2 regions of the Paraburkholderia sp. SSBN10T genome follow, and region 1 is predicted to be linked to the other one. Evidence: riboswitches for the same ligand, from Rfam matches in the RefSeq annotation. Region 1 holds a riboswitch; the other holds the start of a gene.
The links. Region 1 has a riboswitch for glycine ahead of gcvT (glycine cleavage system aminomethyltransferase GcvT). Riboswitches for the same ligand answer to the same signal wherever they lie in the genome.
Positions count from the first base shown of each region.

Region 1 (14,277 bases):
GGTCCGCGGCGTACACGCGGCCCAACTCCTCTGCGCCTTGATGCACATGAATCAGCGTCTGCCTGGTCTTCGGAATATCGAGCAGCGTGTAGCCGCCGGTTGTCGCTTCTCCCAGGCGCGGTCCGAACGCGAGCAGCAGGTCAGCGTCGTTGATGCGTTTGGCCAGCGCGGGGTTGATGCCGAGGCCCACATCGCCCGCGTAGTTCGGGTGCTCGTTGTCGAGCGTGTCCTGAAAGCGGAACGCGAGGCCAACCGGCAACTGCCAGCTTTCGACGAAGCGCTGCAGATCGGCACACGCTGCAGGCGTCCAGCCGCTGCCGCCGGCAATCACCATGGGACGCTGCGCGCGTTCGAGCAACGAGCGAAGCTGATCGATCTGCGCAGCCGACGGCGACGCCGCCACCCGGTGATACGCAGGCGCGCCAGGCATCGCAGCACACGCATCGCTCAACACGTCTTCCGGCAACGACAGCACAACCGGGCCAGGCCGTCCGGAGGTGGCCGTATGGAATGCATGACTGAGATATTCGGGAATGCGCCGCGGGTCATCGATCTGCGCGACCCACTTCGCCATCTGGCCGAACATGCGTCGATAGTCGATTTCCTGGAAAGCCTCGCGGTCCAGATGCTCGCGTGCGCATTGGCCGATCAGCAGGATCATCGGCGTCGAATCCTGGAACGCGGTGTGTACGCCGATCGAGGCATGTGTGGCGCCGGGGCCGCGCGTGACCAGCGCCACGCCGGGACGGCCGGTCAGCTTGCCGACCGCTTCGGCCATATTGGCCGCCGCGGCTTCGTGCCGGCAGACAACGGTCTGAATGCGTTCGGTCTCGTCGTGCAGCGAATCCAGTACGGCAAGGAAACTCTCGCCGGGTACACAGAAAACACGTTCGACACCGTGCGTCAGCAGGGCATCGACTACAAGGCGCGCACCAGTGGTGGTGGCGGAAGCAGGCATGTTCGGCAGCGGCATTGCGATGAAGCCTCCAGTCGGGTCGTCGGTCGGCTGGTCGGCCACGTGGGGCCGACGGGCTTCGACAGCTTACGCCGACTCGGCAGCCGGTGTCACTGGAAAGGCAATGCCGCAGCGCGGTAACGGCGTGGCGCGGCAAGCAGATATTCGCCGCGACTCAGTGAGGTTCGGCGCTGCAAGCGAGCACTCGCCGCGATTCAAATAGAGAGCGAAAGCCGCACGCCACGCGGCTTAACTACCCCGCTCCGACATCAACATTCGACGATATTCACCGCCAACCCGCCGCGCGAGGTTTCCTTGTACTTGGTCTTCATATCCGCGCCGGTTTCGCGCATCGTCTTGATGACGGAATCGAGCGACACATAGTGACTACCGTCGCCACGCAGCGCCATCCGCGCTGCATTGACCGCCTTCACCGACGCCATCGCGTTACGCTCGATGCACGGAATCTGCACCATGCCGCCGACCGGATCGCAGGTCAGCCCAAGGTTATGTTCCATGCCGATTTCAGCCGCATTCTCGACCTGTTCCGGCGTGCCGCCCATGACCGCCGCGAGCGAGCCCGCTGCCATCGAGCAGGCCACGCCCACTTCACCCTGGCAGCCCACTTCCGCACCCGAAATCGACGCATTCAGCTTGTACAGAATGCCGATGGCCGCAGCCGTCATCAGAAAATCGATCACACCTTGCTGGTTCGAGCCCGGCATAAAGCGTGTGTAGTAATGCAGCACCGCCGGAATGATGCCGGCCGCGCCGTTGGTCGGCGCCGTGACCACCCGTCCGCCCGCCGCATTCTCTTCATTGACGGCAATCGCGTACAGATTGATCCAGTCCACCATCGACAGCGGATCGCGCAACGCCAGTTCCGGGTTGCCGGACAAGGAACGGTACAACTGCGGCGCGCGCCGCTTCACCTGGAACGGCCCGGGCAGATTGCCGTCCGCATCCGGATTGCCGATGCCGCACCCGCGCGCCACACACGACTGCATCACGTCCCAGATCTTCAGCAGACCCGCGCGTGTCTCCTCTTCGGTATGCCACACGCGCTCGTTTTCCCACATCAACTGCGCGATGCTCTTGCCGGTGGCCTTGCACAGCGCGAGCAGCTCATTGCCGCTGCGGAACGGATGAGGCAACTGATCGACGGCGCTCAGCACCTTGGTATTCGGCGCGCCCGCCGTAACCACGAAGCCGCCGCCGACCGACAGATACGTCGATTCGCGCAACGTCTCATCTTGCGCATCGAACGCGCGCAGCTTGAGCCCGTTCGGATGCTCGGTGAGCGCCTGGCGATAAAACGAAATGTGGTCCTTCTGCACGAACGGCACCGGGTGCGTGCCGAGCAGCGCCAACGTGCGCGAGGTGCGCACGGCTTCTAGGCGCTGCGCGATCGTGTCCGGGTCGACGGTATCCGGCGCGTCGCCCATCAGGCCGAGCATCACGCCGCGATCGGTGCCGTGGCCCTTGCCGGTCGCGCCGAGCGAGCCGTACAGGTCCACCTTCACAGAAGCCGTGCGCGTCAGCAGTCCGTCGCGCTCGAGCCCCTGGACGAACATCAGCGCCGCGCGCATCGGCCCGACCGTATGCGAACTGGACGGCCCAATGCCGATTTTGAAAAGGTCGAACACACTGACTGCCATTACTGCTCCTGCAAATAGAAGTATCGGTTTAACGTGCCGGCAACGGCAGGCACACGGCCAGCCATGCGGGCGGCGTCGGCGCCAGCCGCAGCGCGATCGGCGTATAGCGGCCATCGAGCCGCGCTGCCAGGTGAAACAGTTCGGTCGCGTTCTTCGGATCCCACTCGCCCGAATAGCCAGGCAAGCCGGCTTCGCGACGTTTTGCATCGAACGATACGTTCGAATGCACAAATTCCTCATGCGTCTTCGTGCCCACCGCGTACGGCGTCAGCCAGTTCAGCGCGGCGGCCAGCGTCGCGCCGTTGATGGCTTTCTCCGGCAACCAGTTGCGGTTGTGGCGGCGCGCCGCCAGCGCCGCCGTCACGAGCGGCTGCAGATCGTAGGTCACGTAATGCAGCGCATCGCGTTCCTGGAAGTCGATCGTCGAACCGTCCGGCTCGATGTTGTCGCCAATGTGCTCGACAAACAGCCGCTGCGCCCCATTGATCATCTTGCGGTTGTCGAGCGTGAAGGCGGCCATCGCAATCAGCTTGACCCGGTGGCTCTGCCAGTTGTTGCGAAACGTGCCGGTGAGCGGGCGCGGCTGCGCGTCGATCTGCGCGATGTAACCGTTGCCGAGTTTCGTCAGAAACGCCATCGACGCGTTACGCGTTTTCACCGGCAGCGCGCTCGCGGTCATGTCGTAGGCGAGGATCAGGCCTTCGAAATGGGTTTCGTCGATCGGGTTGAAGCTCGGCTCATAGGTGGTCACCCAGGCGTACAGCAGACGGTCGACCAGCTTCAGATAGCGATCGTCGCTGGTGGCGCGCCAGGCCAGCGCGGCGTCGCGCAGCAGGTCGAGATCCTTCTCGGCTTCGACGCTCTGATCGTAGATACCTTCGTGCGGCAAGGTGCCTTCGGTATGCAGCTTCGCCACGGCGTGCGCAGGCTCGTTCAGATGCGCTTCCACATTGGCGACCAGTGCCTTGACGCCGGGATCGGCATTCGTGCGCTCGCTGGTTTGCAGCGCAGGCGCTGCACAAAAATTCATCGCTGCGCGGGCGTGCCGCACCGGCAGCATGACGGCGCCGCACACCAGCAGCAGGGTCGCGAGCGGCGTGCCCGCGGCCTGCCAGGACGGCATGCGCCGTGAATAGCTCCGGCTTTCCATCATTAGCACCTTTCGCACCATGCGAAACTCCTTCGTTGGGCTGATTCGGTGTGTGATGTTAGCCGTTCCCGGGCGCGAACGACAGGACCGCACGCCGCCGTAAGGCGGTGCGCGGTTCAAGGCAGCTACTGCGGCGGCGTTACGCGTAATCCGCGATCGGCACGCAGGAGCAGAACAGATTGCGGTCGCCATACACGTTGTCTGCACGGCCGACAGGCGGCCAATACTTCTTCGCGATCAGCGACGGCAGCGGGTATGCGGCGGTTTCGCGCGTATACGCATGCTTCCAGTCGTCGGCAATCACGACGGCCGCGGTGTGCGGCGCATGCTTGAGCGGATTGTCTTCGCGGTCCGAGCGGCCTTCTTCGACGGCGCGGATTTCCTCGCGGATCGCAATCATCGCTTCGATAAAGCGGTCGAGTTCTTCCTTCGATTCCGATTCGGTCGGCTCGACCATCAGCGTGCCCGGCACCGGGAAGCTCATCGTCGGGGCGTGGAAGCCGTAGTCGGCGAGGCGCTTGGCGACGTCGTCGACGGTGATGCCGCTGGTTTCCTTGAGCGGACGCAGATCGAGAATGCACTCGTGCGCGACCAATCCGCCGGGGCCCGAGTACAGCACCGGGTAGTGCGGCGCCAACTTGTTGGCGACGTAGTTGGCGTTGAGGATCGCGGTTTCGGTGGCAGCGGTGAGGTTCTTCGCGCCCATCATTGCGATGTACATCCACGAGATCGGCAGGATCGAAGCGGAGCCGTAAGGCGCGGCGGAGACTGCGCCGATGCCGTCAGGCGTGCGTTCATAGCCCGACGAAACCTGGTTCGGCAGGAACTTCGCGAGGTGCGCGCCGACCGCGACCGGACCGACGCCCGGGCCGCCGCCGCCGTGCGGAATGCAGAAAGTCTTGTGCAGGTTCAGGTGCGAGACGTCGCCGCCGAACTGGCCCGGCGCCGTGAGGCCGACCATCGCGTTCATGTTCGCGCCGTCCACATACACCTGGCCGCCGTGCGCGTGCACGATTTCGCAGATTTCGCGCACGTTCGCTTCGAACACGCCGTGCGTCGACGGGTACGTGATCATGATCGCGGCCAGCTTGTCCGCGTGTTGCGCGGCCTTCGCCTTCAGGTCTTCGATATCGACGTTGCCTTGCGCGTCGCAAGCCACCACGACGACCTGCATGCCGGCCATCTGTGCCGACGCCGGGTTCGTGCCGTGCGCCGAAGCGGGAATCAGGCAGACGTTGCGATGACCTTCGCCGCGCGAAGCGTGGTACGCGTGGATGATCAACAGACCCGCGTATTCGCCTTGCGAGCCGGCGTTCGGCTGCAACGAGACCGCCGCGTAGCCGGTTGCCGCCACCAGCATCTGCTCGAGCTGATCGATCATTTCGCGGTAGCCGACGGTTTGCTCAGCCGGCGCGAACGGGTGAATCTGACCGAACTCGGGCCAGGTGACCGGCAGCATCTCCGAGGTCGCGTTCAGCTTCATCGTGCAGGAGCCGAGCGGGATCATCGAGCGGTCGAGCGCCAGATCCTTGTCGGAGAGGCTGCGCAGGTAGCGCAGCATTTCCGTTTCCGAATGATGACGGTTGAACACATGGTGCGTGAGGTACGCGCTGGTGCGTTCGAGCGCCGCCGGCATCGTGCTTTCCACCGGCAGTTCGGCGTCGAGCGCGTCGATTTGCGGCGCTTCGTCGACGAACGCCGCTTGCGCGAACGCTGCCAGCAGATCGGCCAGGTCGCTGCGCTTGGTGGTTTCGTCGATCGAGATGCCCACGCGTGTGTCGCTCACGCGGCGCAGGTTGATGCGCTTCGCAGTCGCGGCGTCATGCAGCGCCTGGGTACGGGCGCCGGTTTCGAACGTGAGCGTGTCGAAGAAGGTTTCGTTGACGAGCGTGTAGCCGAGTTTTTTCGCACCGGCTGCAAGCAGCGCAGCGATGCGGTTCACGCGCTGGGCGATCGTCTTCAGGCCGTGCGGGCCGTGATAGACCGCGTACATGCTGGCCATGATCGCGAGCAACGCTTGCGCGGTACACACGTTCGAGGTCGCCTTTTCGCGGCGGATGTGCTGTTCGCGCGTTTGCAGCGCGAGACGCAGGGCGGGCTTGCCTTGGGCATCGACGGTCACGCCGACCAGACGGCCCGGCATTTGCCGCTTGAATTCGTCGCGCACGGCAAGGTACGCCGCGTGCGGGCCGCCGAAGCCGACCGGCACGCCGAAACGCTGCGTATTGCCGACGGCCACGTCCGCGCCCCATTCGCCCGGGGGAGTGAGCATGGTGAGGGCGAGCAGATCGGCGGCAACGACCACATGGCCGCCCGCTGCATGGATCGCTTCAGCGAGCGCGCGGTAGTCGCGCACATCGCCGTTCACGCCGGGGTACTGCAGCAGCACGCCGAACGCGTTGGCGTTCGCGGCCTCCGCAGCCGGACCGACCTTCACTTCGATGCCGACCGGGATGGCGCGCGTCTTCACCACTTCGATGGTTTGCGGCAGCACGTCGTCGGCGACGTAGAAGATATTCGACTTCGGCTTGCCCACGCGCTGCAGCAGCGTCATGGCTTCGGCGGCGGCGGTCGCCTCGTCGAGCAGCGACGCGTTGGAAATGGCGAGGCCGGTCAAATCGATGATCATCTGCTGGAAGTTCAGCAGCGCTTCGAGACGGCCTTGCGAGATTTCCGGCTGATACGGCGTGTAAGCCGTGTACCACGCCGGGTTTTCGAGGACGTTGCGCAGGATCACCGTCGGGGTGTGCGCGTTGTAATAGCCCTGTCCGATATACGAGCGGAACACCTGGTTCTTGTCCGCCAGTTCACGCAGCGCGGCGAGCGCTTCGGCTTCGCTCTTCGGTTGGGCGAAGGGGCCGAGCGGCAGCGTTTCGCTGCGGCGGATCGTCTGCGGAATCACGGCGTCGATCAGCGCGGCGCGCGAGGCGAAGCCGAGGGCTTCGAGCATCGCTTGCTGGTCGGCCGAATCCGGGCCGATGTGCCGTTCAGCGAAGGCGTCATGCACTTCGAGCGCGGCGAGCGAGAGAGGAGTGCGGTTCATCAGACGATCCGGGTGTTCGAGCTTCATGAGGTGTTCCTGGCGGTGCGGCCGTCCGCGTTCAGCGGACGCCGCACCTGACGGTTAAATATTTAGGCGCCGATCGACTTGCTGTACGCGTCGGCGTCGATCAGGCGGTCATGCGTTGCGTCCGCTGCCGGCTTGATCTTGAACAGCCAGCTTTCGTACGGCGTCGTGTTGACGGCGTCCGGGGTGTCGGCGACGGTCGTGTTCGCTTCGATGATTTCGCCCGAGACCGGCGCGTAGATATCGGAAGCGGCTTTCACGGATTCGATGACCGCGACGGTGTCGCCGGCGCTGACGGTCTTGCCCAGTTCCTGGACTTCGAAGAAGACGATGTCGCCGAGCGCTTCTTGCGCGTGGTCGGTGATGCCGACCGTCAGCGTGCCGTCTGCTTCGGTGCGGACCCATTCGTGCGATTCGGTGTATTTCAGATCGGCCGGGATGCTCATCGGATGCTCCTATGCGGTGTGTTCGGTATTGACTTAAAAGAGAAAGCGCACGCGACGACGCTTAAGCAGCAAGCACTTTGCCGTTGCGCACGAACGGCAGTTTTACCACGCTTGCGGGAAGGGCTTTATCACGGATTTGCACGTGGACGATATCGCCGGGTTTCACGTCCTTCGGCACACGTGCGAAGGCGATGGATTCCTGCATGGTGGGCGAGAACGTGCCGCTGGTGATTTCGCCGTCGCCGTAAGGCGTGACGACCTTCTGATGGGCGCGCAGCACGCCGCCTGCCTTGCCGTTTTCCTTTTGCAGGATCAGGCCGACGAACGCGGAGCGGCAACCGTCGGCTTCGAGCTTCGCCTTGCCGACGAAGTCGCGCGGCGAGGTCAGATCCACGGTCCAGGCGAGGCCGGCGTCGAGCGGCGAGACGTTGTCGTCCATATCCTGGCCGTACAGGTTCATGCCGGCTTCGAGGCGCAGCGTGTCGCGTGCACCGAGACCGGCCGGGCGCACGCCCTGGCGCTGCAGCGCGTCCCAGAACTCGCATACGGAAGTGGCCGGCAGCACGATTTCGAAACCGTCTTCGCCGGTATAGCCGGTGCGGGCAATCATCAATTCGCCAAACGGCGTGTTGTCGACGATTGCGGCGTTAAACGGCTTGAGTAGTTCGGTCGAGGTGCGGCTGGACGGCGCGACTTGCCAGACTTTTTCGCGCGCATTCGGACCTTGCACGGCGACGATCGACAGATCGCGGCGCGGCGCGATGGTCAGGCCGTAGCTGCCTTCGGTGTTGAGCTGGCTGAACCAGACGACGTCTTTCTCGGCGGTGCCGGCGTTGACGACGAGGCGGAAGTGCGTCTCGCTGAAGTAATAGACGATCAGATCGTCGATCACACCGCCGTTCGGGTTCAACAGGCAGGAATAGAGCGCGCGGCCCGGCGTTTGCAGCTTGCCGACATTGTTGGCAAGCGCGTGTTCGAAGAAGGCGCGCACGCGCTCGCCGGTGAAATCGACCACGCACATGTGCGACACGTCGAACATGCCGGCGTCGCTGCGCACGGCGTGGTGTTCGTCGATTTGCGAGCCGTAGTTGACGGGCATGTCCCAGCCGCCGAAATCGACCATGCGGGCTTTCAGCGCGCGATGGGTGGCGTTAAGCGGGGTGTGTTTGAGTTCGGTCATCAGGGCCTCAGGCAATTCGACGGATAGCAAAAAGGCCATGCGGTTTGATCCCTCGCGGCAAGAATGCCTGCGAGCGATGCCATGCATGACCCCTCTGTCCTCGATACCTGAGAGATTGCGCCGCCGTGCGGATTTGCAATGCTTTGCAAGCCGTCACGGTGAAACGCGCGCCCCTTCGGTGGGCAGCCTGCCTGGTTCGACGAGAGTCGAGACCGCTGGCTACTGCCGCTCTCCAGAGTGCGAAAAACCGGTGTCTGAAGAAAGCCCGGAACATGCCGGAATCAGACGGGTTTTTCGACGCGGTCGGTCCTTTTGCCTGAGAGTTTGCGGGTGTGCCCCTTCGGCGGCGCGGCCTGCTAAAAACATGGCGGCCAGCGCGCTCTCCCGACGCGTGCGGCGAATGTACGCGAGGCCCACAGGCTTGTCAATTGAAGGCTTCGCAGCGTGGCGCGGCGGCGCGCTGCGCTTGGCGCGCGCCAAAAAAAAGCGCGGGGAGTGACTCCCGCGCCTTTGCCGTGACAGCAGATTGCTGCAGGCTTACTCGCCGATTGCGTGAGCTGCGCCGTCGAGTTCCTGGTTCAGCACGCGCTGTTCGTCGCCGGACAGGCCGCCACCATGCTGAGCCGACATGTCGTGCGCTTCCTGACGGATCACGTCGAGGCGGTGATGCAGTGCGCCGCCTTGCGGGGGCGGGTAGTAGCCTTGATTGACGTGATTGTCGATGCGGCGGTTCAGGTTGTCGATGCGGCCAAAAACCTGATTCAGGCGCTCAATGGCGATTTCGTGCTGGTCAGGGTGCGGCGCCGGCGCCTGCGGAGGCGGCGAGACCACGCAAGCGGCCAGCGAGGAAGCCAGCGCCAAACCAGCCAGCGCACGGATGAAACGTTGCATACCCACTCCTTGTCTTGTCGTCATCTTTTGTGATCGATGCTCAGATCGATACCGTGTAGCAACGGCTAGCCGCTGCTACACGATGACCTGAAAACGGCAATATATTGTAACGGGGCGTTCCTTTCGGAACTGTTAGCAGCGGCTGCTGGCATGTAAGTCGTGAATTGTGCTGACTTGGGCGGCAATCTCAGCGGATTCGTTCGAACGGCAGACGACAGCCTTCCGCCTCGCTGCGCGCGGCCAGTTCGATGATCGTCATGACGTCGACAGCATCCTGCGGACTGACCGGGAAACGCTCGCCGTCGAGGATGGTGGCCGCGAGCGCGCGATAGAAGCCGACGTAGTCGCCGTCGCGGGTCGGCAGGGCACGTTCGACCTCCTGACCCGCGGCGTCGAGCACCCGCAGCAGGCCTGCTGCATTGCCGCCGGCAAAACCGGCGTCGCCGGGGCGCAGGCCGGCCTTCAACTGATCTTCCTGGGTGTCGAGTTCGCGTTTGACGTAGCTGCCGCGCGTGCCGTCGATGGCGAAGCGCGGCGGCGCCAGCGCGGTGAGGGCGCTCGCGTGCAGCACGACTTCGAGATCGGCATAGCCGAGTTGCAGATGCACATAGTCGGGCGCGCCGCCGCCGTCGCGATGGGTCTTGACCGTCGCCGATACGGTGGCCGGCGTGCCGAACAGCGTGAGCGCCTGGTCGATCAGATGCGGCCCGAGATCGAACAGCAGGCCGCCGCCGCGCGACGCTTCCTCGCGCCAGCGCGGCCGCACATCCGGACGGAAGCGGTCGAAGTGCGACTCGTAGTGGGTGATGCGGCCCAGCTCGCCGCTCGCCAGCAAGTCGCGAACGGTGAGGAAATCGCCGTCCCAGCGGCGGTTGTGAAACGGCGCAAAGGTGAGGCCGTGCGCCAGCGCCAGGTTGGCGAGCGTGAGCGCTTCGGTGGCCGTCAGCGTGACTGGCTTGTCGACCACGACGTGCTTGCCGGCTTCGAGCGTGCGTTTGGCGAGTTCGAAATGGGTGTCGTTCGGCGTGGCGATCACCACGCATTGGATATCGTCGAGCGCGAGCAGTGCGTCGAGGTCCGACACGACGGCGGCGCGCGGATAGTCGGCGCGGGCCTGCTCGGCCTTGCTGGTCGCAATCGCGGCGACGGTGGCCCGGCCGCAGTGTTCGATGACCGGCGCGTGGAAGGTCGCGCCGGCGAAACCGTAACCCATCAATCCTGTTTTGAGCGGTGCAGACATGTGAGTTTCCTGCAAGAAGGCGCGCCGCTTTGCCACCGCGGCGGCGGCGCGTGGCCTGTCATTGTGGCATGCCTCGCGCGGGAGGACTTGGGCGAGGGCGTGTCACGGGGTTCGTCAGGTGTTCGTGTTAACATCGCTGCTCTCGCGCGAGACGGATTGGCCGGCAGGTCCATCGCAGCACCGCACCGCGCCCTCAACCGCTACACCCCCGCCCACACACGATGTCTGCAGGCCTGAATCCCGCTCAAAACGAAGCGGTGCGCTATCTCGATGGTCCTTGTCTTGTGCTCGCCGGCGCAGGAAGCGGCAAGACGCGCGTGATTACGCAGAAGATTGCGCACCTGATCGAAGTCAAAGGTTTCGAGCCGCGCCATATTGCGGCCGTCACCTTCACGAACAAGGCCGCTGCGGAAATGCGCGAGCGCGTCGGCAAACTGCTCGAAGGCAAGACGCTGACGACGCCCGGCAAGGAAGGCCGCAAGGTGCCCGTCAATCAGTTGACGGTGTGCACGTTCCACTCGCTCGGCGTGCAGATTCTGCGCCAGGAAGCGGAGCACGTCGGCCTGAAGCCGCAATTCTCGATCATGGATTCGGACGACTGCTTCGGCATGATCCAGGAGCAGGTCGGCTCCACCGATAAGGGCTTCATCCGCAAGATCCAGTCGATCATCTCGCTGTGGAAGAACGGCCTGATCATGCCGGAAGAGGCGATGGCGATCGCGGCGAACGAGGACGAGCATCAGGCGGCGATTGTCTACCGCAACTACGTCGCCACGCTGCACGCGTATCAGGCGGTGGACTTCGACGATCTGATCCGCCTGCCCGCCGAACTCTTCGCCAGGAACGAACAGGTGCGCGAGCGCTGGCAGAACAAGCTGCGCTATCTGCTGATCGACGAGTACCAGGACACGAATGCGTGCCAGTACGAGCTGCTGAAGCAACTGGCTGGCCCGCGCGCCGCGTTCACGGCGGTGGGCGACGATGACCAGGCCATCTACGGCTGGCGCGGCGCGACGCTGGAAAACCTCGCGCAGCTCGGCAAGGACTTTCCGAAACTGCATCTGGTGAAGCTGGAGCAGAACTACCGGTCGACGGTACGGATTCTGACCGCTGCCAACAACGTGATCGCCAACAATCCGAAGCTGTTCGAGAAGAAGCTGTGGTCCGAACACGGCATGGGCGACACGATTACCGTGACAGGCTGCAACGACGAAGAGCACGAAGCCGAATCCGTGGTGTTCCGGTTGTCGGCGCACAAGTTCGAGCGGCGCGCGCAGTTTCGCGACTACGCGATCCTGTATCGCGGCAATTTCCAGGCGCGCATCTTCGAACAGGTGCTGCGGCGCGAGCGGATTCCCTATGTGCTGTCGGGCGGGCAATCGTTCTTCGACAAGGCGGAGATCAAGGATATCTGCGCGTATCTGCGCCTGATCGCCAATGCCGACGACGATCCCGCGTTCATCCGCGCCATCACCACGCCACGGCGCGGCGTGGGCAATACGACGCTGGAAGCGCTTGGGTCGTTTGCGGGTCAGGCGAAAGTGTCGCTGTTCGAGGCGGTGTATATGGGCGGCATCGAGGCGCGCTTGTCGGCGCGCCAGGTCGAGCCGCTGCGGACCTTCTGCGATTTCATGCAGCGCCTCACCGACCGCGCGGAAAAAGATCCCGCCAGCGAGGTGCTCAACGACCTGATGGACGCGATCCACTACGAAGCCTACCTGTACGACGCGTTCGACGAGCGCCAGGCGCAGTCGAAATGGCAGAACGTGCTCGAGTTTATCGAGTGGTTGAAACGCAAGGGCACCAAGCCCGAGCCCGAGGCGGGCAGCGAAGCCACCGGCTACGACAATGCGGACGGCCTCGCCGACACCGGCAAGAACCTGCTGGGGCTGATCCAGACGGTCGCGCTGATGTCGATGCTCGAAGGCAAAGAGGAAGATCCGGACGCGGTGCGGCTCTCCACCGTGCACGCGTCGAAGGGACTCGAGTATCCGCACGTGTTTCTGGTGGGCGTCGAGGAAGGCATCATGCCGCACCGAGGCGGCTCGGACGATGCGCCGATCGACGATGCCCGCATCGAGGAAGAACGCCGCCTGATGTACGTGGCGATTACGCGGGCGCAGCGCAGCTTGCATCTGAACTGGTGCAAGAAGCGCAAGCGGGCGCGGGAGACGGTGGTGTGCGAACCGTCGCGCTTCATTCCCGAAATGGGGCTGGACGAGGCGCCGCCGCCGACGGCTGAGGAAGCGCCGATGTCGCCGAAGGACCGGCTGGCGAGTTTGAAGGCGTTGCTGCAGAAGCCTTGAGCAGGATGGCGGCGGGGTTCTTCGGCAAGACCCCGCTTGCGGCAGGTCCATCGGCGCTGCCGGAGCGGCGGCACGCTACAGTGGCGCGGCCCGCTCAACGGAGATCCGCCCGCATGACCAGTTTGCCGCTCGCGCGCTACCGCAGCGCGCTCGAAACCTATATTGACGCGAAGGACAACACGCGTGCCGAGCGCATCGCCGAAGTGTTCGCGTCCGACGCCGTTCTCACCTTTTCTCTCGCAACCTCGAATATCGCGTTCCCGGCCCGCACGGTCGGGACGGCGGCGATCGCGAGGACGCTGGTCAGCGATTTCGGAGCGCAGTATGCGCAGTGCCGTACCTACTATGTGTGCGATTCGCTGGCGGTGGTGAACGACGTGATCGAAGCGTTGCCGTGGCTCGTGGTGATGCGCGAGCCGGCGACGCAGGCGTTGCGCGTCGGGCATGGGGTGTACCGGTGGACGTTCGGTTCGGATGCGACGGCGGATGCCGGGCGCGTGAGCGCTTTTCATATCCACATCGAGCGGATGGATGTGGTGCCCGATCCTGAAGGCGACTTGCTGGCGGCGTTGCAGGAAGGGTTGAGTTATCCGTGGCTGGCGCCCGCCGCGCTGCGTGAGCATCTTGAGGCGCTGGCCGGGTCGATCCCGGCGCTGGCTTTTGTCCGTGCCTTCGCTGTGCCCGCCATGCCCGTTGCGCCACGGAGCAACGCCTGAACGTAAAAAATCCCTGCCCGTGTTGTTGTCACGTTGCAGGGATTTCTTTTTAGTCTGCAAGTCTTGCTGGCTGGTGTCGAAGCTAAAGCCGCCGCGCCACCCGCCGCTTATTTTGCCGCGCTGATCATGTAGTCAACAGCTGCCTTCACGTCGGCATCGGATGCGTTCGACCCGCCTTTAGGCGGCATCGCGCCCTTGCCATGCAGGGCGTAGTTGTAAATCGTGTCCATTGGGTCCTTGAGACGCGGCGCCCACGCATCCTTGTCGCCGAACTTCGGCGCATTCAGGACCCCGGCGGCGTGACACGCCTGGCAGACCGTCTGGTAAAGCACCTTGCCGGCCTGCGAAGCGTCCGCGCTCTCGGTCGCGCCGCTGGGCGCGGCTGCCGGTGCGCTGGCAATCGCGGCCAGCGCCGCCGCTGCCTGGGACGCCGCTGTGCCTGCGTCGGCAGTGGCGCCGGACGCGGGGGCCGCCGCCGCGGTCGCGCCTGACGCCGCTTGCGCCGCGGTGGGCACCGGCGGTTCGGCAAAGCTGGCGCCCGAATTGTTCGCCATATAGACGACGGCGCGGGCAATTTCGTAGTCGCTATAGTCGTCCGGGCTGGTGCCGCCGCGTGCCGGCATCGCACCCTTGCCGGTCAAGGCGGTGTGCCAGAGCGTGTCGAAGCC
Region 1 is NZ_JBWQQI010000002.1:331,877-346,153, forward strand. Features, by position in the region: gene AC1ECK_RS04090 (thiamine pyrophosphate-binding protein) at 1-973, opposite strand, end outside; gene AC1ECK_RS04095 (L-serine ammonia-lyase) at 1,225-2,613, opposite strand; gene AC1ECK_RS04100 (alginate lyase family protein) at 2,642-3,784, opposite strand; gene gcvP (aminomethyl-transferring glycine dehydrogenase) at 3,903-6,833, opposite strand; gene gcvH (glycine cleavage system protein GcvH) at 6,896-7,276, opposite strand; gene gcvT (glycine cleavage system aminomethyltransferase GcvT) at 7,338-8,456, opposite strand; glycine riboswitch at 8,541-8,702, opposite strand; glycine riboswitch at 8,751-8,853, opposite strand; gene AC1ECK_RS04120 (hypothetical protein) at 8,994-9,347, opposite strand; gene AC1ECK_RS04125 (oxidoreductase) at 9,535-10,587, opposite strand; gene AC1ECK_RS04130 (UvrD-helicase domain-containing protein) at 10,809-12,893, shown strand; gene AC1ECK_RS04135 (hypothetical protein) at 13,007-13,609, shown strand; gene AC1ECK_RS04140 (c-type cytochrome) at 13,717-14,277, opposite strand, start outside.

Region 2 (14,277 bases), on a different contig from region 1:
CCGATGCGTGGCGTCATGACCATGCTCCCAGCGCTGACGCCAACCCAGACTGTATCCGGCAGTGATGGAAGAAGTGCTGCCAGCCCGGATTGCCTCATCCAGTGGGACAGGTAACACGCATCACCACCGTCTACGAGCAACACGTTTGCTTCTCTCACCCACGGTTCCCACCGCTCGTTTCCGATGCTAGGAAGCGCGGTGAGTTCCAGGAGGCCGACTGACTTCCAACCCAGGTCGCTCATAGGCGCGGGCGACTTCCCCGCAACAAAGCGCCATGCCGACGCGGGCGTGCACATTGGGTGGCCGTATTCCGCCGTGGGGATGCATAAGGCATTGCACTCGGCAAGAGGCCTGCCGAGGAGACCTGCGAGTGCGCTGTGAATGCTGGCATTCGTGACGCCGCCGGAGGTGAGGAGCAGCTTCATGTTCCCTGAGTGTGTCCCGCGAGGCTTAACGCTTGAGCTAAGCGGCGGCTGCCGCAATGCCGAAGTCTACTGCAACCGACCCGCAGCCGTCCGCTCGAGCGAATAGTCAGGTTGCAACTGCTACCCGCCAAACACACTAACCATCTGCGCATTAAACCCATTCACGAGTTCATGCTCACCCGGCCCCGGATTGCCGCGGAACAGTTTCGCCCCTTCCACCAGAATCTCATCCGCATCGGTGCCGAGGACGGCCATGGTTTCGCCTATGAATGCGTCCAGCGGCATCGCCTGTTCTGCCTCGCGGCTGTTCATCAGGTCGGTGCGCACCCAGGGCGGCGCGATTTCGAGGACCCGCACCTTGGTATCGCGCAACATGAAGCGCTGAGACAGAATGTACGAATGCAGCGCCGCCTTGGTCGACGAATACACCGCTGTCGGCGCCAGTGGAACGAACGCCAGTACCGAGCTGGTATAGGCCACCACCGCATTGTCCTTCGACTTGAGATGATCGATCAGCGCCGAGGTCATGCGGATCGGTCCGAGCAGATTCGTCGTGACGGTGGCGACGAGCAGCGCGTCGTCGATCCGCCCCGCCGCGGTGTCCGGCTGCATGATGCCGGCGTTGTTGATCAGCACGTTGAGATCCGGATAGTCCTTGATCAGTTGCGCTGCCGCGCGCTCGATGCTCGCCGGATCGGTCATATCCAGCTCGATGGCCGCCATGCCCGGGTTTGCCGCCACCACCTCGTCGAGATAGCCGCGGCGGCGTCCGCTGATGATCACTTTGTTGCCGCGCCGGTGCAACGCCTCGGCCAGTCCGCGGCCAATGCCCGTACCGCCGCCCGTGATAAAGATCGTGTTTCCGCTGAGTTTCATGATGATGTCCTTGGAGATGCCGTTGTGTTGGAGATTCCAGCAGTCAATCCGTCAGGCGTTACGCCGGAAACCGGTCGCCGAACATCGGCAGGCCGCTCACGGATTGCGCCTGAGTTGCTTCGTCCTGCAGAACGTCCCAGTGTTCGGCGAGCTTGCCGTCTTCGAAACGCACCACGTCGGCCGCGATCCACGCCGCCGGCCTGCCGGTGCCGGAGAAGCGGCCATGTGCAATGACGTAGTCGCCTTCGGCCACGATCAGTTGGTTCTCGTAGCGCAACGTGTCAGGCAGCGTGCGAATCAGGTCGAACAGGCCGGCGCGTCCCGGTGCGATGTGCGCGCTATGCTGGATGTAGCGGTCCGACCAGAAGCGTTCGGCAGCCACATAGTCGCGCTGGTTGAAAAGCGTGTCAAAAGCCTCGAGGACGAGGGCCTTGTTTTGCTCAGGCGTAGTTTTGCTCATGTCAGTCTCATTGAAAGCGCCGAGTCGACGTTGGCAATCTGCGCGCCGCGGAAGACCGGTTTGAAGTGAAGGAACGAGCCCTCGCCCATCGGCTTCGCGAGCGGCGTGCCGGCTGAGTGGGATCGCGTTATGAAACGAAGATAAAGGCGGCCCGCTCGCGGCGGTAGCCGTTGGTTTTTGCTATCTCTTATGTATGAGATGCATAGATGCCGGGGCGGCGGGTTTAGTTGGCATTGCCACAGGCGACACAGACGACGCAGCCGCCAGCGGCCTGCGCGGCGCGGCCGCTGGATTGCCACTGCTGCGCCAGGAAAGCAGACAGAAAGCTTTTAGAAAGCACTCAGGCAAAGCCCGCGTGCTGTTCGCGCCGGAACTCGGCGCTCAGATGCTCGACCACGGCGCGTCCTGCCGCACGCGTCGCCCGGCCCATCGGGAAATAGGCGTGCACGGGAATATCCTCGGTCCTCCAGTCGACCAGCAGCCGCACCAGCGAACCGTCGCTCAGTTCGCGGCGGCACGCCCACTCGCTCGTCGAAGTGATGCCGATGCCTGCGACGGCCGCGGCGACCGCCCCTTCGTTCTCGTTGGTCGAGAAATGCGGCTCGAGGCCGACCACCACCTCCTCGCCGCCGGCGCGCGCAAACTTCCAGCCGCTCGCGACCACCGAGGCCGGTCCGTCGACAATGCGATGGCGCACCAGGTCCTCCGGTGCCGCGGGCGCACCATGGCGTTCCACGTAGCCGCGCGAGGCGACGATAACGCGTGGAATCTGGGTAATCAATATGGCGGTGGCGCTCGAATCGACCAGGCGCCCGAGCCGGATCGCCACATCCACCGCTTCCCTGACGAAATCCCGCGGCCGGTCGTCGAGCAACATCTGCAAACGGAGTTCGGAATGCCGTTCGAGAAACGGCGCAAGACGCGGAATGATCTCGCGGATCGCCACGCTACTGGGCATGCTCATGCGCAACATGCCGCGCAATTCGCTGCCTTCGCGCACGCTCTGCTCCGCGTCCTCAAGCGCGATGAGGATCGGGTCGAGCCGCGAGAGAAACTCGGCGCCCGCATCGGTCAGCATGACGGCACGGGTGGTGCGCGTGAGCAGCCGCGCGCCCAGCTCGCTTTCGAGCTCCGCGATGATGCGCGATACCTGCGATTGCGACAGCCCGCATTCGCGCGCCGCAGCCGAGAAGCTGCCGAGCCGCGCTACGCGGGTATAGAGCTTGAGGGAGAGAATGTCCTTCACGGTGCGCGCGGGTGGTATCGGGGCGAATGGGCCTGAGCAAGGCTATACGATTGATGCGTGTTGCGCAAATAAGCGCAGAGAGCCGCCGGGCATGAAAACACGCCAAACACGCCCACCACTGCGCCCCGGCAACCGCGCACCGCAGCCCGCGCACAAAAACCGCTTGCCGGATTTATTGGCAACGGCTACCTTTACGCCGTTCTACACGCTGTCGCGGGAGAGACTGTCACGCTTGCCAAGGCTGTGACGGCGCCGACGGAGCAACCGCCCCGGAAACTCTCAGGCACAAGGACCGCCCAGCGGGAACATCTGGAGAGCGGCGCTTCACGCGCCCACCGAAGGGGATTTCCGTCCGCCCGGCAGCGGGATGCGCACGGAAAGAAACTCTCAGGTACAGGGACAGATGGGGCATGGAAGCCGGAAACGGCCGTGCTCACTTACTCTGGACCATCACATGTCACGCATCGCCATCATCGGCGCCGGCATCACCGGCGTCACGACCGCTTACGCCCTTGCGCAACGCGGCTTTAACGTTACCGTGTTCGAACGCCACCGCTATGCGGCGATGGAAACCTCGTTCGCCAACGGCGGCCAGTTGTCGGCCAGCAACGCGGAAGTCTGGAACAGCACCGCCACGGTTCTCAAAGGCCTGCGCTGGATGCTGACGCGCGACGCGCCGCTGCTGCTCAATCCGCTGCCGAGCTGGCACAAGTACTCGTGGATGGGCGAGTTTCTGCGGCAGATTCCGCACTATCGCGCCAACACCATCGAAACCGTGCGCCTCGCGATTGCCGCGCGGCAGCATCTGTTTGCGATGGCGGCGCGCGAGAACATCGAGTTCGACCACGAGCAGCGCGGCATCCTGCATGTGTACAAGACCCGCAAGGAGTTCGACACGGCGGCCAAGGTGAACGCCCTGCTCAAGGAAGGCGGGCTCGACCGCGAAGCGGTGAGCGCGGCTGAGATTCGCCGCATCGAACCCGCGCTCGAAGGCGCCTTCCACGGCGGCTTCTTCACGCCGTCCGATTCCACCGGCGATATTCACAAGTTCACGCGCGGTCTCGCGCAAGCTTGCGAGCGTCATGGCGTCAATTTCCTCTACGACACGGAGATCGCTTCGGTTACGCGTGACGCAAGCGGAGCGTTCAGCATCGCCGCCACTCAGGCCGGCGAGTCGTTTCAGCAGAGCTTTGCGCAGATCGTGGTCTGCGCCGGGGTCAAGAGCCGCGAATTCGCTTCGATGCTCGGCGACCACGTCAATATCTACCCGGTCAAAGGCTACTCGATCACGGTCTGTCTCGACGATGCCGCGAGCCAGCAAGGCGCGCCCTGGGTGAGCCTGCTCGACGACAGCGCCAAGATCGTCACCAGCCGCCTCGGCGCCGACCGCTTCCGCGTGGCCGGAACGGCCGAGATCAACGGCTTCAATCGCGATATTCGCGCGGAACGGATTGTCCCGTTGACCGAATGGACGCGCCGCTACTTCCCGCAGGTGAACACCTCGCGAGTCATACCCTGGGCGGGCTTGCGACCCATGCTGCCGAGCATGTTGCCGAAAGTGGGCAAAGGACGCTTGCCCGGCGTGTTCTACAACACCGGCCACGGGCATCTTGGCTGGACGCTGTCCGCCGCCACGGCTGCGGGCGTCGCGGATGTGATCGAGCAAGCCAGCCTGCGGGCCGCCTAGCCGCTTCAGGTTTCAGGTTTTACGGCGCCCTCAAAAAGTCGCTTGCATTCCCGCCTCAATGTGTGCAACATGCATATATGCACACTGCACACATTGAGGCATTGTCATGACGCAGCGCACAGAAAACCTGCTTGGCGTGCTCGCCCTGCTGGTGACGGATGAGATGAACGCACAAAACACCGTGCCCGCCCTCGCCGGCCCCACGGCGCGCGCCATGCTCAATGCGGTCGGCCAATACCCCGATTCATCCATTGAAGTGCTGCGCGATGCGGTGGATCTCTCGCATCCGGCTGCTGTCCGCGCGGTATCGGGACTGGTCGAGGCGGGCCTGATCGAAAAGAAGCCGGGTGCCGATAAGCGTGCCGTGGCGCTCGTGCTCACCGCCGCCGGCAAGCGCGAAGTGAAGCGCCTGCAAACGGCGCGCGAACGGATGCTGCAACGCGTGGTTGGCCGTCTCGACGAAAGCGAACGCGTCGTGCTCGAAGACCTGTTGATCAAGATCCTCTGGCACGAAACCCGCAACCCGGCACATTCCATGCAACTGTGCCGCCTGTGTGACGACGGCCCTTGCATCAAGGCGGGTTGTCCGGTCGAATGCCGCGAACTGGGTTTGCCCATGCCGCCGCGGAGCGGCACATGAGCCCCGCGACGCCCGTGCGCTGGCGTGCCATTGCGGCGCTGACCGCCGTGTCGGCGCTCACGCAGACCGGCCAGTTCGGTATTGGCTTCACGGTGTTGCCCGTGTGGCTGGCCCACCAAGGGCTCGATGCCCCGCGCGCCGGCCTGTTTTCCGCGGCTCAGTGGGCAGGCATGTTCGCCGGGCTGCTGGCGGCCCCGCGGCTCACCGAACGCTTCGGGGCAAAGCGGACGGTGGCCATCGCGCTAGCGGCGACGGTCCTCGCCTTCGCCAGCATCCGCGAGCTGACATGGCCGTTATGGATCGTGCCCGGTCTGCTGATCGGACTCGGCATCGGACTGCGCTGGATAGCGAACGAGACCTGGCTTTACCGGCTGGTCCCGGCGCACGCCAGCGGACGCGTGGTCGGCGTGCACGAGACGTTGATCGCAGTCGCGGGGATCATTGGTCCTGCTCTTGCTGCCTGGCACGGGATCGACGGCCCGGTCGTCTTTGCGGCAGGCGCGGCGTTTACGCTCGTCGCGGCCATTCCGCTTTGGCTGGCCGGTTCCGATGCGGCGGATAGCGCCACCGAACCGGCCAATCAGGTTGCACGTCCCGCCGACACCGATGAATCCACGGACACTGCCGATGCGATACAAGCCATGCAGCCGGCCCGATGCCCCGCCAGCAAAGCGGCAACCGCTATCGATCCGGTGGTCGCCCTCGGCATGGTAGTCGTCATAGTGGGCGGTCTCGATGACGGTGCGCTGTTCGGTCTGTTTCCGCTCTTTGCCGATGGACGCGGCATGAGCGTCACACAAACTGCCACGTTGCTCACATGGTTCGGCGTCGGCGCCATGGTCCTGCAGTTTCCGGTCGGCTGGCTGGCCGATCGCACCGGCCTGGCCACGGCGGTCATCGTCTGTGCTGCCGCCAGCGTGCTCGCCATTGTTTCGTTTGGACTCGCAGGGCCGGCCTCGTGGTTGCTCAGCGCGAGTGCGTTGATGTTAGGTGGACTGAATAGCGCCTTCCTCACGCTTGGCGTCTACGCCGCGGCCTGCAGTGACAGGACCGCGCTGATCCGCAATATGCGGCTGATCTCGTTGACGTTCTGCGCAAGCTCCATCGCCGGTCCCCTGTTAGCCGGCCTTGCGATGAAAGCGCTCGGCAGCGACATGCTGATCTGGCAACTGGCGCTGACGAGCGGCGCGCTCGCCGTGTACACACTCGGTCTGCTCGACGGCCGGCGTCAGCCGCGCGGAGCGTCCTCCGCAAACTAACGCCGGCTTCCCGCACCTTCAGAACATCAGCGTGCGCCGGCTACCTTGCGTTGCCGCCACAGACACAGCACGTCGCAAGCGATATGCGCCGCCGCGATTGCGGTGATTTCGCTCTGGTCATAGGCCGGCGCCACTTCCACCACATCCGCACCGATCAGGTTGACGCCGCCCAGACTGCGCACAATCGCCAGCCCTTGTGCCGACGACAGGCCGCCCGCCACCGGCGTGCCTGTGCCCGGCGCGAAGGCCGGATCGAGGCAGTCGATATCGAAGGTCAGATACGCAGGACGTGCGCCGACAATCGACATGATCCGTTCTACCGCGGCGCGCGTGCCATGTTCATGCACCCATGCGGCATCGAGAATATTGATGCCCATGAAATCGTCGTTCCATGTGCGGATGCCGATCTGCACCGAGGTCTTCGGATCGATCAGGCCGTCTTTCACCGCCTTGTAGAACATCGAACCGTGGTTCAGGCTGTCCGGACTGTCGTCGGCCCAGGTATCGCAGTGGGCGTCGAAATGGATCAGCGACAACGGCTTGCCATACTTCTCGGCATGCGCAATCAGCAGCGGATACGTAATGTAGTGATCGCCGCCCAGCGTCAGCATCTTCGCATCCGAACGCAGAATCGTGCGGGCATGCTCGACGATCGCCGGCTTGATGGTCAGTGGATTGTGCGCATCGAACCAGCAGTCGCCATAGTCGGTCACGGCGAGATCGTCGAACGGATTGAAGCCCCACGGATAAGGATGCAATTCGGACAACTGCACGCTCGCCGCCCGCACCGCGGCGGGACCGAGGCGCGCGCCGGAGCGGAAGGTGGTGGCCAGATCGAGCGGAATGCCCGAAATCGCTACGTCGACACCGTCGAGCTCGCGCGTGTACTTGCGTCGCATGAACGACAGCACGCCCGCGTAGGTGTTTTCGATCGAGGAACCATAGAGGGACGGACGGCGGATTGCACCGTCGCCATAGAGGAGTTCAGTCATGGGATGACCTGATAAAACATGCCGGCAACACGCGCGATTTTCCTGAGGTTGTGCGCGTCTCGCCCGGCTTCGGATTCATTGGGAACGCGACGGTGCCGCAGTGGCGCACCGCCGCGCTGGCTTGCGAATCCTTTAGCGCAGCCGCACCAGCGTAGACTTCAGCTCGGTGTACTTCTCCAGTGCGTGCAACGACTTGTCACGGCCGTTGCCCGATTGCTTGTAGCCGCCGAACGGGAAGTTCATGTCTCCCCCTTCGTCGTAGCAGTTGACCCACACGGTGCCGGCGCGCAGGCTGCGCGCCATTTCGTGGGCCGTCGTCAGGTTCGCGGTCCAGACCGCCGCGGCGAGGCCGTAGTCGCTGTCATTGGCAATCCTGATGGCCTCTTCGACCGTATCGAAAGTGATCACCGACAGCACCGGCCCGAAAATTTCTTCGCGGGCGATTTTAGCATTCGGCGCGGTGTCGAAAATGGTCGGCTCGATGTAGTAGCCGCCGCTCTCCTCTTTCACGCGCCCGCCGCCGAGCAGCAGTTTCGCTTCCGCACGCCCGGCTTCGATATAGCTCAGCACGCGCTCCAGTTGCACGTGGTCGACAATCGCGCCCATCGAGGTGTTCGGGTCGAGCGGATTGCCCGGCGTATAGCTGCGCGCCGCGGCGATCAGCTTGTCGAGGAACACATCCTTGATGTCGCGATGCACGAGCAGACGCGAACCCGCCGTACACATCTCGCCCATGTTGTAGAAGATCGCGCCCGCGGCTGCGTTGGCCGCACGGTCGAGGTCCGCGCAGTCGGGCATCACGATATTCGGCGACTTGCCGCCCAGTTCGAGCCAGACGCGCTTCAGGTTCGACTGGCCGGCGTACTGCATGATCAGCTTGCCGACATTGGTCGAACCCGTAAAGGCGAGGCAATCCACATCCGCATGCAGCGCCAGCAGCTTGCCCGGCTCGCCGGCGCCCGGCACGACGTTGAACACGCCCGCCGGAATCCCGGCCTCGTAAGCCAGTTGCGCGATACGGATGGCCGTGAGCGGCGACTTCTCGGAAGGCTTCAAAACCACGCTGTTGCCCGCCGCCAGTGCCGGGCCGAATTTCCACGACGCCATCAGGATCGGGAAATTCCACGGCACCACGGCTGCCACCACGCCAATCGGCTCGCGCGTGACCAGCCCCACCAGATGATGGTCGGCCGGCACTACTTCGCCGCCGATCTTGTCGATCGCTTCGGCAAACCATTCGACGCAATACGCGGCGCCGGGCACGTCCACCGAGGTGGTGTCGCCGATCGGCTTGCCGGCATCGAGCGTTTCGAGCAGCGACAGCTCGTCGAGATGCTCGCGCATCAAACCGGCCCAGCGCAGCAGGATCGCTTTACGCTTGCGCGGATTCAGGCCGGACCAGACACGCACATCGAACGCACGGCGCGCGGCGGCCACCGCGGCGTTGACGTCCTCGGCGGCGCTATCGGCCACCTTGGCGAGCAGCTTGCCGTCGATCGGGCTCAGGCAATCGAAGGTGCGTCCGCTTGCGGCATGGCGATATTCGCCGTCGATAAACGCGCGGCCTTCGATCGAAAGCGTTGCGGCTTTGTCTTGCCAGTAAGCCAGGTTCTTTTCCATCAGGATGCCTCAATGTTGTGCGTTCGACGTCCAACGCGAGAGCTGCCGTTGCAGCCAGCGCCGACGTCGCAACGGCGTTGACGCGGAATGTCTAGAAGCTCGGTGGCGAATTCGCCGAGACGATTTCGCAGACTTGTTCCGCGCTGGGATTGCGAAAACGATGTGGTAAGCGGCTTTCGAAGTAATAGCTGTCGCCGGGGTCGAGCAGCCACGTGCAACCCTCCACGGTCAATTCGATCTGACCGCTGACGATCACGCCGCCCTCGTGTCCTGTATGCACGAGCATTTCCGGGCCCGTGTCCGCGAGTGGCTGGTACACCTCGCGCAGGATGCCCATATTGCGATCCTTCACGCCCGCGCCGGCGAGATAGAACTCGATCGACTCGTTGCCGAGGTTAGGCATGTCGGCACGGCGCGAGACCACGGAACGATCGGCCTCCACTTCGAAGGTAAAGAACTCGGCAAGGCTCATCGGAATGCATTCGAGCAGCTTCTTGAGCGAACCGACCGAGGGACTCACACGATTTTGTTCGATCAGCGAAATAGTGCCGTTGGTGACGCCCGCCCGTTTGGCCAGCTCGCGCTGAGACAGGCCGTTCTTCTTACGGATGTACTGCAGACGGGTCGCAACTTCGATGGACATCACGGCACTCTCAGAGTGGATGAACCGGGTTGAAGAAACCAGCAAACGGAGCAAGTGGCCGCGCAAGGACAGCGCGAGTGTTGAATATTCTAATCACTTTATTCCCGCCGCTGCTGGGGAAAACCCTGAAAGGAATTCGAAATACTGACTATCGCAACATGCGTACCCAACCCCCGGGTTTCGTCCTATTGCCTCGGGTAAGCCCTAATAAATCTTTTATAAAAATGATTTGACGGCATTTTTGGCTCGTATATGCTGATTCACAGGCGATCGTCATGCCACCGTCACAGACCTCGAACGAGTGATTTGCGGCGCAGCGAAGCAGGTTCGCTAAGGCATCCGGCGATCATCCAGCGTCACGTTTCTTTAAACGCGCTGTGCGTTTGCTGAGCGAGGCGTTCAATACTTTCAACGCCGCTAGTCGAGTGTAATCGTGAGAGTCCGAGGCCCTTTGGTTAGGTGGGAACGCAGTCAGGCGAGACGTCTTCGTCCTGAAGGCGCCATCGCCGACGGCAGCAACGGCAGCCTTGCGTTTCGCCGCTTTCTGTCCGTCTTCACGATCCTGTCCCGCCGTTCTGTCCGACGCCACAATTCCGTCTCTGCGCGCGCTTTTATCGCTGTACGCACGGACGAAGTCGCCTCGCTGCTGCCGTAGCGCCTCCCCCAAATTCGCCGTTCGCTTCACCCGTTTGCCTGAGCGCGCCTGACCGGCGTCTGCGCTTAAGCACGCGCGCTAGCGCCTGTCACATGGGCATGTTGTGCTGGCAGCGCCACGCAAGCGGCTGGATCGAACGGCTTGAGTCATCGCAAGGCGCGGCAGGTCCGCTCACGACCCCCGCCTGCACTTCTGGCGGCTTTGCGCCCTGCGCATGGCTGCGGAATCGTGCCGCGCCTGTTTTAACGTTGTTCGTGCCGCGTCCAGCGGGGAACACACACGTCCATTGAATTAGTCATGCGAACCAGACCGCTAGTCGGCATCAGCGCCGACAGAACGATGATGGGAGTGCATCCGTCGCATACGGTCGGCGAGAAATACATCGCCGCCGTGGTCGACGGCTCACAGGCGCTGGCGATGCTGCTGCCCGCGCTCGGCAACCGTCAGGCGAGCGCCGAGATTCTGGCGACAGTCGACGGCTTGCTGTTCACCGGCAGCTATTCGAATGTCGAGCCGCACCACTACGGCGGCGACGCCAGCGCGCCGGGCACGCTGCACGACGCCGCCCGCGATGCGACGACGCTGCCGCTGCTGCGGGCCGCCGTCGACGCCGGCGTGCCGGTGCTGGCCGTCTGCCGCGGCTTTCAGGAAATGAACGTGGTGTTCGGCGGGACGCTGCACCAAAGCGTTCACACGGTGGCCGGCTTGAACGACCACCGTGAGAACAAGGAAGACGAACTGGACGTGCAATATGCACCGTCGCATTCGATCGCGCTGACCCAAGGCGGCCTGTTGCAGCGCCTTGCAGCGGGAGCGAATGAGGCACGGGTGAATTCCCTGCACGGACAAGGCGTCGAGCGGCTGGGCAACGGCCTCGTGGCCGAAGCCACCGCGCCGGACGGATTGATCGAAGCGGTGAGCGTCAAGCACGCACGCGCCTTCGCTCTGGGTGTGCAGTGGCACCCCGAGTGGAAGCACGCGAGCGACGCGCTTTCCACCGCGATCTTCCGGGCGTTCGGCGATGCATGCCGCGATCGAATGCGCACCAGGGCCGGCTACGGCGCGGCATCCGCCGCCACCCAAGCCTGAAGTGGCCCGCGCAAAAACTGAGAGAACAATCATGCAAGACATCGACGAATTTCTGAAGAAACACCGCATCACCGAGATCGAAGCAATCATTCCCGACATGGCCGGGATCGCGCGCGGCAAGATCATTCCGCGCAACAAGTTCGAATCCGGCGAATCCATGCGCCTGCCGCAAGCGGTGATGATCCAGACCGTCACAGGTGACTATCCGGAGGACGGCACCCTGACCGGCGTCACCGATCCCGACATGGTCTGCGTTCCCGATGCCTCGACCATCCGCATCATTCCGTGGGCGGTCGACCCCACCGCCCAGGTGATTCACGATTGCGTGCACTTCGACGGCACGCCGGTGGCAATCTCGCCGCGCCGCGTGCTGCGCCGCGTGCTCGAACTGTACAAGGCCAAAGGCTGGACGCCGGTCATCGCACCGGAACTCGAGTTCTACCTGGTCGACATGAACAAGGACCCTGACCTGCCGCTGCAGCCGCCGATCGGCCGGACCGGGCGCCCGGAAACCGGCCGTCAGGCGTATTCGATCGAAGCGGTCAATGAATTTGATCCCCTCTTCGAAGACATCTACGAGTACTGCGATATTCAGGAGCTCGAAGTCGACACGCTGATTCACGAAGTCGGCGCCGCGCAGATGGAAATCAACTTCATGCACGGCGATCCGCTCAAGCTTGCCGACAGCGTGTTCCTGTTCAAGCGCACGGTGCGCGAGGCCGCTTTGCGTCACAAGATGTACGCGACTTTCATGGCCAAGCCGATGGAAGGCGAACCGGGTTCGGCGATGCACATGCATCAGAGCCTGGTCGACGGGGAAACCGGCCAGAACCTGTTCACCGGCCCGGACGGCAAGCCGACTGAACTGTTCGACGGTTATATCGCGGGGCTGCAGAAATACACCCCCGCGCTGATGCCGATCTTCGCACCGTACATCAATTCGTATCGCCGCCTGTCACGCTTCATGGCAGCGCCGATCAACGTGGCGTGGGGTTATGACAACCGCACGGTGGGCTTCCGTATTCCGCATTCGGGACCGGCCGCGCGCCGCATCGAAAACCGTATTCCGGGCGTGGACTGCAATCCTTACCTCGCGATTGCCGCGACGCTCGCGGCCGGCTATCTCGGCATGACGCAGAGCCTGCGCCCGACCGAGCCGCTGATCAGCGACGGCTACGAATTGCCCTATCAACTGCCGCGCAATCTCGAAGAGGGCCTGACGCTGATGGGCGCCTGCGAGCCGATCGCCGAAGTGCTCGGCGAGAAGTTCGTCAAGGCTTATCTGGCCCTGAAGGAAACCGAATACGAAGCGTTCTTCCGCGTGATCAGTTCGTGGGAACGCCGGCATTTGCTGTTGCACGTTTAAGGCGCGGCAAAGCAAACAGAACATTGGAGGCAACATGAGCTACAGAACAGAAGAAGTCGCGTACGTGCAGCCGGCCCAGCCCGCTGCAGCCGCGCAGGTTTCGCAACAACGCAGCACCGCCGAATATCGCGCGCTCGACGCGGCGCACCACATTCATCCGTTCTCGGACATGGGTTCGCTCAACAAGGCCGGCAGCCGCGTGATCGTCAAGGCCAAAGGCGTGTATCTGTGGGATTCCGACGGCAACCAGATCATCGACGGCATGGCCGGCCTGTGGTGCGTGAATGTCGGCTACGGCCGCAAGGAACTCGCCGACGCCGCCTACCGGCAGATGATGGAACTGCCCTACTACAACACCTTCTTCAAGACCACGCACCCGCCGGTGATCGAACTGTCCGCCCTGCTCGCGGAACTGGCGCCGGCGCCGTTCAACCATTTCTTCTATTGCAACAGCGGCTCCGAAGGTAACGACACCGTCCTGCGCATCGTCCATCAGTATTGGGCGACGCAGGGCAAGCAGGCGAAGAAGGTCGTGATCTCGCGCAAGAACGGCTATCACGGCTCGACGATTGCCGGCGGCACGCTCGGCGGCATGGGCTACATGCATGAGCAGATGCCGTCGAAGGTCGAGAACATCGTTCATATCGACCAGCCGTATTACTTCGGCGAAGCCGAGGGCAATCTGACGCCGGAAGAGTTCGGCCTCGCCCGCGCGCAGCAACTCGAAGCGAAGATCCTCGAGATCGGCGCGGAGAATGTCGCCGCGTTCATCGGTGAGCCTTTCCAGGGGGCCGGCGGCGTCATCTTCCCGCCGTCGACCTACTGGCCGGAAATCCAGCGCATCTGCCGCAAGTACGACATCCTGCTGGTTGCCGACGAAGTGATCGGCGGCTTCGGGCGCACCGGCGAGTGGTTCGCCCATCAGCACTTCGGCTTCGAGCCCGACCTCATCACGCTCGCCAAGGGTTTGACGAGCGGCTATATCCCGATGGGCGCGGTCGGCCTGCATGACCGCGTCGCTCGCGCGATCATCGAAAACGGCGACTTCAATCACGGCCTCACCTACTCCGGCCATCCGGTCGCGGCAGCGGTGGCGGTGGCCAACCTCAAGCTCCTGCGCGATGAAAAAATCGTCGAGCGCGTCAAGACGGATACCGGCCCGTACTTCCAGAAGAAGCTGCGCGAGACCTTCGCGAACCATCCGATCGTCGGCGATATCGCTGGCACCGGGCTGGTGGCGGGCCTGCAACTTGCCGAGGAACCGAAGACGCGCAAGCGCTTTGCCAATGGCGGCGATGTCGGCACGATCTGCCGCGACT
Region 2 is NZ_JBWQQI010000001.1:256,415-270,691, reverse strand. Features, by position in the region: gene AC1ECK_RS01260 (Type 1 glutamine amidotransferase-like domain-containing protein) at 1-425, opposite strand, end outside; gene AC1ECK_RS01255 (SDR family oxidoreductase) at 546-1,301, opposite strand; gene AC1ECK_RS01250 (nuclear transport factor 2 family protein) at 1,360-1,761, opposite strand; gene AC1ECK_RS01245 (LysR family transcriptional regulator) at 2,102-3,007, opposite strand; glycine riboswitch at 3,307-3,420, shown strand; gene AC1ECK_RS01240 (D-amino acid dehydrogenase) at 3,462-4,694, shown strand; gene AC1ECK_RS01235 (MarR family winged helix-turn-helix transcriptional regulator) at 4,801-5,334, shown strand; gene AC1ECK_RS01230 (MFS transporter) at 5,331-6,593, shown strand; gene speB (agmatinase) at 6,620-7,585, opposite strand; gene AC1ECK_RS01220 (aldehyde dehydrogenase) at 7,718-9,205, opposite strand; gene AC1ECK_RS01215 (cupin domain-containing protein) at 9,297-9,848, opposite strand; gene AC1ECK_RS01210 (hypothetical protein) at 10,282-10,503, shown strand; gene AC1ECK_RS01205 (gamma-glutamyl-gamma-aminobutyrate hydrolase family protein) at 10,801-11,592, shown strand; gene AC1ECK_RS01200 (glutamine synthetase family protein) at 11,624-12,958, shown strand; gene AC1ECK_RS01195 (aspartate aminotransferase family protein) at 12,993-14,277, shown strand, end outside.
Region 2: linked by a shared signal. The riboswitch ahead of AC1ECK_RS01240 (D-amino acid dehydrogenase) and the one ahead of gcvT (glycine cleavage system aminomethyltransferase GcvT) in region 1 are both predicted to bind glycine.